One region of the Streptomyces sp. NPDC053367 genome, then DNA from elsewhere that is predicted to be linked to it. Evidence: riboswitches for the same ligand, from Rfam matches in the RefSeq annotation. Region 1 holds a riboswitch; the other holds the start of a gene.
The links. Region 1 has a riboswitch for S-adenosylmethionine ahead of ACIGXJ_RS01940 (aminotransferase class V-fold PLP-dependent enzyme). Riboswitches for the same ligand answer to the same signal wherever they lie in the genome.
Positions count from the first base shown of each region.

Region 2: linked by a shared signal. The riboswitch ahead of thrC (threonine synthase) and the one ahead of ACIGXJ_RS01940 (aminotransferase class V-fold PLP-dependent enzyme) in region 1 are both predicted to bind S-adenosylmethionine.

Region 1 is NZ_JBITYN010000001.1:419,610-424,015, forward strand. It holds gene ACIGXJ_RS01930 (rhomboid family intramembrane serine protease) at 68-811, shown strand; gene ACIGXJ_RS01935 (Lrp/AsnC family transcriptional regulator) at 808-1,089, shown strand; gene ACIGXJ_RS01940 (aminotransferase class V-fold PLP-dependent enzyme) at 1,175-2,551, opposite strand; SAM riboswitch class IV at 2,685-2,802, opposite strand; gene trpD (anthranilate phosphoribosyltransferase) at 2,891-3,955, opposite strand; gene ACIGXJ_RS01950 (cytochrome bc complex cytochrome b subunit) at 4,122-4,406, opposite strand, start outside.
Region 2 is NZ_JBITYN010000007.1:385,598-390,003, forward strand. It holds gene groL (chaperonin GroEL) at 1-189, opposite strand, end outside; gene ACIGXJ_RS21745 (cold-shock protein) at 580-783, opposite strand; gene ACIGXJ_RS21750 (MoaD/ThiS family protein) at 1,236-1,511, opposite strand; gene thrC (threonine synthase) at 1,508-2,791, opposite strand; SAM riboswitch class I at 2,810-2,957, opposite strand; gene ACIGXJ_RS21760 (glucosyl-3-phosphoglycerate synthase) at 3,116-4,060, shown strand; gene ACIGXJ_RS21765 (trehalose-6-phosphate synthase) at 4,130-4,406, shown strand, end outside.

The DNA of each region.
Region 1 (4,406 bases):
TGCCCGTGTGTCCACGGCGGCGAGGCGATCTGTGCGTATGCGTCCGGTTACGCCATGCTCTGTGTTCGTGATCAGCAACTGGAGCGCGGTGGCCGGGCGGGCGGCCGGGGTGATGCGGCGGCCGGCGGCGCCGATGACGTACGCACTGATCGGCCTGTGCTGCCTGATCTTCCTGATCGGCCCGGCGGCGGGCCTGAACCCGGCCTACGGCTCCGGGGAGGAGCTGTACGCCGCCCAGCGGGCCTGGTTCCGGCGCTGGGGGGTGGTCCCGGCCGAGCTGTTCGAGGGCGCCGCGAGGTCCGCGCTGACCCCGGCGACGGCGCTGTTCGTGCACGGCAGCTGGGTGCACCTGCTCGGCAACATGCTGTTCCTCCACGTCTTCGGGGTGATGACCGAGGAGCGCATGGGCCGGATCGAGTTCACTCTCTTCTATCTCGGCTGCGGCTGTCTCGCGCTGCTGGGCTACGCGGGGGCCAACGCCGACTCCCCGCAGTCGCTGGTGGGGGCGTCCGGGGCGATCTCCGCGGTGCTGGGGGCGTTCCTGGCCCTGTTCCCCAGGGCCAGGGTGACCAGCCTGCTGCCGTTCCTGTTCTTCCTGCCGCTGCGGTTCCCCGCCTGGGTCGTGCTGCCCTTCTGGGCGGCCCTGCAGTGGCTCGCCGCGGGGCGGGCCCCGGACGGGCCCGGGGTGGCGTACCTGGCCCACCTGGTGGGCTTCGGGCTGGGCTTCGCCTACGCGTGGGCCCGGTACGGCCGTACGACTAGAGTGAAGGACGCCCCAGCTCCGGCCCCCGAGGGAGAGAACCAGCCGTGATCACCGCGATCGTTCTGATCAAGACCAGCGTGGACCGGATTCCGGAGATCGCCGAGCAGATCGCTTCGCTGGAGAGCGTGAGCGAGGTCTTCTCCGTCACGGGCACGTACGACTTGATCGCCATGGTCCGGGTGCGGGAGCACGAGGATCTGGCGGATGTCATTCCCGGGCGGATCAGCAAGATTCCCGGGGTCGAGGCGACGGACACGCATGTGGCGTTCCGGACGTACTCGCAGCACGACCTCGAGGCCGCGTTTGCGATCGGGCTGGATTCCTGACGCCTGCCGACAAGGTGGGCGCGGGGCCGTACGCGTCTGCCGGTCGTTCTCGGCCGATCGCGCAGTTCCCCGCGCCCCTGGGTAGCTACACCGCGGGGACGCAGCGGCCTTCCACCGTCCTGTACTGCCACTTCGCGCCCTGCGTCACCAGTTCCTTCACCGCGCTGACGAACCTGTCCACGTGCTCGTCGGGGGTGCCCGCGCCGAAGCTGACCCGGATGGCGTTGAGGGACTTCTCGCCTGGGGCGGCCTCGGGGGCTCCGCATTCGCCCTGGGTCTGGGGGTCGGTGCCCAGCAGGGTGCGGACGAGCGGGTGGGCGCAGAAGAGGCCGTCGCGGACGCCGATGCCGTACTCGGCGGAGAGGGCGGCGGCGAAGTGGGAACTGTTCCAGCCGTCCACCACGAAGGAGATCACGCCGACGCGCGGGGCGTCGTCGCCGAAGAGGGAGAGGATCCGCACCTCGGGGACCTCGGCGAGGCCCGCGCGGACCTTGGCGATCAGGTGCTCCTCGCGGGCGACCAGGGTGTCCCAGCCCGCCTCGGTGAGGGCCTTGCAGGCGGAGGCGATGGAGTAGGCGCCGATGACGTTCGGGGAGCCGGCCTCGTGGCGGGCCGCGGTGTCGTGCCACTCGACGTCGACCCCGCCGTCCTCGCGCCGGGTGACCTTGCGGCTGGCGCCGCCGCCCGCGAGGTAGGGCTCGGCCTCGCGCAGCCAGTCGGCACGGCCGGCGAGGACGCCGGAGCCGAAGGGGGCGTACAGCTTGTGCCCGGAGAAGGCGACCCAGTCGACGTCGAGGTCGCGGACGGAGACGGGGTGGTGCGGGGCGAGCTGGGCGGCGTCCAGGACGATCCGGGCGCCGTGGGCGTGCGCGGCGGCGGCCAGCTCGCGCACCGGCCACAGCTCACCGGTGACGTTGGAGGCGCCGGTCACGCACACCAGGGCCGGGCCGTACGGGTCACGGGCGGCCAGGGCCCGCTCCAGCGTCTCGACGGCCTGGGCGGGGGTGCGCGGGGCGTTGAGGTAGGTCACCCGGGCCACGTCCTGCCAGGGCAGCAGCGAGGCGTGGTGCTCGGTCTCGAAGACGAAGACCTGGCAGCCGGCGGGCAGGGCCCGCGCGAGCAGGTTGAGGGAGTCGGTGGTGGAGCGGGTGAAGACCACCTGGTCGTCGGCGCGGCAGTCGAGGAACTCGGCGACCGTCCCGCGGGCGTTCTCGAACAGGTCGGTGGACAGCTGGGAGAGGTAGCCGGCACCGCGGTGCACGCTGCCGTAGTACGGGGCGTAGGCGGCCACGTCGTCCCAGACCCGCTGGAGCGCCGGGGCGCTGGCCGCGTAGTCGAGGGCCGCGTAGGTGACCTCGCCGCCGGTGACGAGCGGGACGGTGACATCCCGGCCCAGAACGGGCAGCGCCTCCGAGATGTCACGGCAGACGGACTGGTCGGTGGCAGCACTGAAGACGGACATGGCGGAACTCCCGTGAGACGTGAGGAGGAAGGAGAGAGAAAGGGTGTGCGGAGGCGGGGCTCGGCGGCCCTATCGCATTCGCTTGCTCACGGAAGGCTCCCTCGGACGACCCAGGACCCCTGGTTTCGCGAGGGGTCCGCGCTTGCCGCAGGCCTTGCTGCCGTGCGGCCTGGTCTTCACCCGGGGCACCCCGCCACGGACGGAGGGTTGCCGGACAGTCGGCCGGGGCCTCATGACTGTCACTCATGACCTGGTACAGGAACGTACGCGAAATGATCGTCGCCCCGCAACCCGTGTCCGGATCGCGGAACGACGACCGCCGTACGGTGCGGGGTGCGGTCAGCTGTTGCTGACCGTCACCCAGCGGTCGAGCGTGCGCCGGGCCGCGCCCGAGTCGACCGACTCGGCGGCCTTCGCCATGCCGGCCCGGATCTGCTCGGCCAGCGGGGCGCCGGTGGGCTCCAGGGCGACCAGCGCGGCCGCGGAGTTCAGCAGGACGGCGTCACGGACCGGGCCCTTCTCGCCGTCCAGCAGGCGGCGGGCGACCTCGGCGTTGTAGGAGGCGTCCGCGCCGCGCAGGGCCTCCACCGGGACCAGGTCGAGGCCGACCTCGCGCGGGTCGAAGGACTCCTCGGTGACCTCGCCGTCGCGGACCACCCACACCCGGGAGGTGGCGGTGGTGGTCAGCTCGTCCAGGCCGTCGTCGCCGCGGAAGACCAGCGAGGAGTTGCCGCGCTCGGCGAGGACGCCCGCGACGATCGGTGCCATGCGCGCGTGCGCGACTCCGACCGCCTGCGCCTTCACCTTGGCCGGGTTGGTCAGCGGACCGAGGAAGTTGAAGGTGGTGCGGATGCCCAACTGGCCGCGGGCCGCCGCCACATGACGCAGCGCCGGGTGGAACTTCACCGCGAAGCAGAAGGTGATGCCGGCCTCCTCGGCGACCTCGGCCACCCGCTGCGGGGTGAGCTCCAGGTTGACGCCGAGCTTCTCCAGCACGTCGGAGGCGCCCGAGGCGGAGGACGCGGCGCGGTTGCCGTGCTTGACGACCTTCGCGCCGGTGCCGGCCACCACGATGGAGGACATGGTGGAGATGTTCACCGTCTTGGCGCCGTCGCCGCCGGTGCCGACGATGTCGACCGTCTCCCCCGGCACGTGGATGACGTTGGCGTGCTCGTACATCGCACGCACCAGACCGGTGATCTCCTCCACCGTCTCGCCCTTGGCGCGCAGCGCCACCGCGAACCCGGCGATCTGCGCGTCCGTCGCCTCGCCCCGCATGATCCGGTCCATCGCCCACGCGGTCGCCTCCGCGCTCAGGTCGTGTCCGTCCAGCAGGGCGTTCAGCACCTCGGGCCAGGAACGGCCCGCCGCGGTGTCGCCTCCAGCGGGGGTCACAGCGCTCATCAGCCGCTCCTGATCGTCGTGAGGGAAGAGTGTGATCCCACCCTATCCAGCCGGGGCCGGGCCCGAAGGCCCCCGTCCGAACCCCGGACGGCCCCGGGCACGGCGAAGGGCCTCACCCCGGTCGGCCGGGGTGAGGCCCTTCAGCGTGGCGTGGCGAGCGCAGCGATCAGTGGTGGCCGTGGCCGCTCGTGATCTCCTTGTACTCCTCGACGGTCGGCTTCGGGATCTGGGAGTCCTCGCCGAAGTACGCGTTGCTCAGCTTCGCGCGCAGCTTCTCGGAACCCTTCACCTTCCGCTCGACGCCGTTCTCGTCGACCGTCGGGCCGATCTCGGCCGGCTTGTACTGCTCGTGCGCGGTGAGCGTGTGCAGCGCCTCCTGGCTGAGCGGCTCGTGCACCTCGATGTACTCACCGTGCGGCAGGCGCTTGATCGTGCCGGTCTCGCGGCCGTG
Region 2 (4,406 bases), on a different contig from region 1:
GTCCTCGAGCTCGATCTCCTTGGCGATGGAGACACCATCGTTGGTGATCGTGGGGGCGCCCCACTTCTTCTCGAGGACGACGTTGCGACCCTTGGGGCCGAGCGTCACCTTGACGGCGTCCGCGAGCTGGTTCATGCCGCGCTCGAGGCCGCGCCGCGCCTCCTCGTCGAACGCGATGATCTTGGCCATGTGAAGTGGTCCCTCCAGGACTGGGGGTGATTCCTTCGGACCGCGCCCGCGCCCGCGACGGACGGCTCGCACGCCTCGTGGTTCCTTGCCCCACCCGGCCTGCGGGCCTCACCGACCCGGTCCTTCGCTGTCACTCTCACCTTCAGAGTGCTAACGCCAATGATTAGCACTCGCCCCCTGCGAGTGCAAGCGCCTCTCGGGGTTCGAGCCCCCCGGGCGGGGCCGATCAGCCGCAGGCGAACAGCGGCCGGCCGGGGCGAGCGGGGAGGGGAGGGCACCGGAGGGCAGAGCAGGACCGGACAGGGCCCGGACGGGGACCCGGACAGGACGCGGGCAAGGCGAAGGGCCCGCACCCTGAGCGGATGCGGGCCCTTCGCCGGAAAGAATCGTTCAGGCGGTGACGCGAACCATGTCGGCCTGCGGGCCCTTCTGACCCTGCGAGATCTCGAACTCGACCCGCTGGCCCTCTTCCAGGGTGCGGTAGCCGTCCATCTGAATCGCGCTGTAGTGGACGAAGACGTCCGCACCACCGTCGACCGCGATGAAGCCGTACCCCTTCTCCGCGTTGAACCACTTGACGGTGCCCTGAGCCATGCCTAACTCCCCTATTACTGGCCCTTGCACAGATCCACACTTCGCGGACCCGGGTCAGACCTCACCCCCCATCGGTCGGGGGCGTGCGCCGGAACGCGTCGACCGCGGCTGAATGTATCTGTCCAACTGCCGTCTGCAACAGGTCAATCGGACGAGAATTCAGGACGCGAGCGTTCGGGAATTTACCAAGAATTCACCCTGATTCAGGGCAAGTCGGGCCGCGCATAAGGAGCGAAAGGCGCAAAACCATCGGGCACTTTGGCTGCTTCTCGTCGGTTCTCGACGGTTCCTCTAGCGGAACTCATATGCGCCCGGCATACGGAAGACGGCTGGCTTCCCCAACTCTACCGCGCTCAACCATACAGAATTGCCCCCTCCGCTTCTCTCACGGAGGGGGCAATTCGTTGAACTCTCGGTGACGACCCTTACCGAAGGTAATGGGCGGGCGGGTCTCAGCCGCCGGCGACCGCCGGAATGATGGAGACGCCGGCACCGTCCGGGGTCTCGGTCTGGAGCCCCTGCTCGAAGCGCACGTCGTCGTCGTTGACGTACACGTTCACGAACCGGCGCAGCTTGCCCTGGTCGTCGAGCACCCGGGCGGCGATGCCCGTGTGGTTCTTCTCCAGGTCGGCGATGACCTCGGCGAGGGTCGCGCCCTCGGCGGGAACCTCTGCCCGACCGCCGGTGTAGGTGCGCAGGATGGTCGGGATGCGGACGGTCACGCTCATGCGAGGCCAGCCTCTCGGAAGGAGTCCAGGGTGGGGCGGATGGTGGCGGTCAGACCGGTGCCGGCCACCGCGTCGAGGGTCTTCAGACCGTCACCGGTGTTGAGGACGACGGTCGTCAGCGAGGGGTCGAGAACACCGCTCTCGATCAGCTTCCTGGTGACGCCGACGGTCACACCGCCGGCCGTCTCGGCGAAGATGCCCTCGGTGCGGGCGAGCAGCTTGATGGCGTCCACGATCTGGGGGTCGGTCACGTCCTCCACCGAGCCGCCCGTACGGCGCGCGATGTCCAGGACGTACGGTCCGTCGGCGGGGTTGCCGATGGCCAGCGACTTGGCGATGGTGTCCGGCTTCTGCGGCCGCACCACGTCGTGCCCGGCCTTGAAGGCGGTGGACACCGGCGAGCAGCCCTCGGCCTGCGCGCCGAAGATCTTGTATGGCCGGTCCTCGACGAGCCCGAGCTTGATCAGCTCCTGGAGCCCCTTGTCGATCTTCGTCAGCTGCGACCCGGAAGCGATGGGCACCACGATCTGGTCCGGCAGCTTCCAGCCCAGCTGCTCGCAGATCTCGTACGCGAGGGTCTTGGAGCCCTCCGCGTAGTACGGGCGCAGGTTGACGTTGACGAAGCCCCAGCCCTCGCCCGCCGGGTCGCCGATGAGCTCGGAGCAGAAGCGGTTGACGTCGTCGTAGTTGCCCTCGATGCCGACGAGCTCGCCGCCGTAGACCGCGGCCATGACGACCTTGCCCTGCTCCAGGTCGTGCGGGATGAACACGCACGAGCGGAAGCCGGCCCGCGCGGCGGCGGCGCCGACGGCACCGGCGAGGTTGCCGGTGGAGGAGCACGAGAGAGTGGTGAAGCCGAAGGCGCGGGCGGCCTCTAGGGCCTGCGCCACGACCCGGTCCTTGAAGGAGTGGGTCGGGTTGCCGGAGTCGTCCTTGATGTACAGCCCGCCGGTGACGCCCAGCTCGCGCGCCAGGTTGTCGGCCTTGACGAGCTTGGTCCAGCCCGGGTTCAGATTGGGCTTCCCGGCCACGTCGGCGGGCACCGGCAGCAGCGGCGCGTAGCGCCAGATGTTCGCGGGGCCGGCCTCGATCCGCTTGCGCAGCTCCTCGGCGTCGTAGGAGGAGAAGTCGTAGGCGATCTCCAGCGGGCCGAAACACTCCTCGCAGGCGAAGAGGGGTCCGAGGGGCACGCGGTGCCCGCACTCGCGACAGCTCAGCGCGGCGGCCGGCCCGAGGTCTACGGTGGAATCGGTGGAGCTTGCAACAGTCTGCACAGCCATGTGAGGCGAGGCCCTTTCTCCTCATCTTCCTCACGACGCATCTCGCCGTGAGACGGATTTGGCACCTTCCCTAGCCGGGAGCCTCGCTGCACGAATGTCAGGAGAACCGACTGGAGGGTTGCCGGGGCTTCATCGGGCCGTGTCCCTCTGCCCCTCTGGATGAGCGGTATGGAGTTGTCCACGCGGAGGACCCCCGACATGCGATGGTCATCAGCGTTGTTCAAGACTGTAACCGAAGGCCAGGACAGTTGAGACAGCCGTCCGAACCGCGAGATGGATCATTTCAGAACCGCTCGCCGAGAGAACGCAGAGGAGCCGCAGGCTGTGCTGGAAGAAGTCGAGCGCTGGCTGACCACCCGCTCCTGGTCGGTCAGTGACCGCCCACTGCACCAGATCCTGGCCGCCAAGCGCGCGAGCGGCCAGACGGTCTCCGTCGTGCTGCCCGCGCTCAACGAGGAGGAGACCGTCGGCGACATCGTCGCGGTCATCCGCCACGACCTGATGCAGCAGGTCCCCCTGGTCGACGAGATAGTCGTGGTCGACTCGGCCTCCACCGACCGCACCGCGCAGGTCGCGGCCGCGGCGGGCGCCAGGGTCGTCCACCGCGACGAGATACTCCCCCGCATCCCGTCCGTCCCCGGCAAGGGGGAGGTGCTCTGGCGCTCCCTGCTGGTCACGACCGGGGACATCGTCTGCTTCATCGACGCCGACCTGAAGGAGTTCTCCTCCGACTTCGTCTCCGGCATCGTCGGGCCCCTGCTCACCGACCCCGACGTGGACCTCGTCAAGGGCATGTACGACCGCCCCCTCGCCGGCGCGCAGGGGCAGGGCGGCCGCGTCACCGAGCTGATGGCCCGCCCCCTGCTCAACATGCACTGGCCCCAGCTGGCCGGCTTCGTCCAGCCCCTCGGCGGTGAGTACGCGGCCCGCCGCGGCCTCCTCGAACAGCTCCCCTTCCCCGTCGGCTACGGCGTGGAGCTGGGCATGCTCGTCGACTCCCTGCACCTCGTCGGCCTGGACGCCCTCGCGCAGGTCGACGTCGGCGTGCGCATCCACCGCCACCAGGACGGCCAGGCCCTCGGCCGGATGGCCGCCGCGATCTACCGCACGGCCCAGCTGCGCCTCGCCCGCGGCCACCTCGTCCGGCCGGCCCTCACCCAGTTCGAGCGGGGCGAGAACGGCTTCGAGGCCCGCACCTACTCCGTCGACACCGAGGAGCGCCCGCCGATGCGGGAGATCGCGGAGTACGCGTCACGCAAGGTCGCGTGACGCCCGGACCTCGCGTATACGGCTGATACGTGCGTTTGAGGGTTTACGGGCCGGGCTAGGTTGAGGCGTATGGCTTCCACGCACGGTGCACAGGTGCTGGTCGCGTCCAATCGCGGCCCGGTCTCGTACGAACTGCGCGAGGACGGCGCACTCCACGCGAAACGCGGCGGCGGCGGACTCGTCTCCGGCCTCTCCGCGATCGGCCCGGACGCGGGCGCCCTCTGGGTCTGCTCGGCGCTGTCCGACGACGACCGCGAGGCCGTCCGCCGCGGCGAGGGCGAGGCGGGCGTCCGCATGCTGGACATCCCGGCCGACGTCCACGCCGACGCCTACAACGGCATCGCCA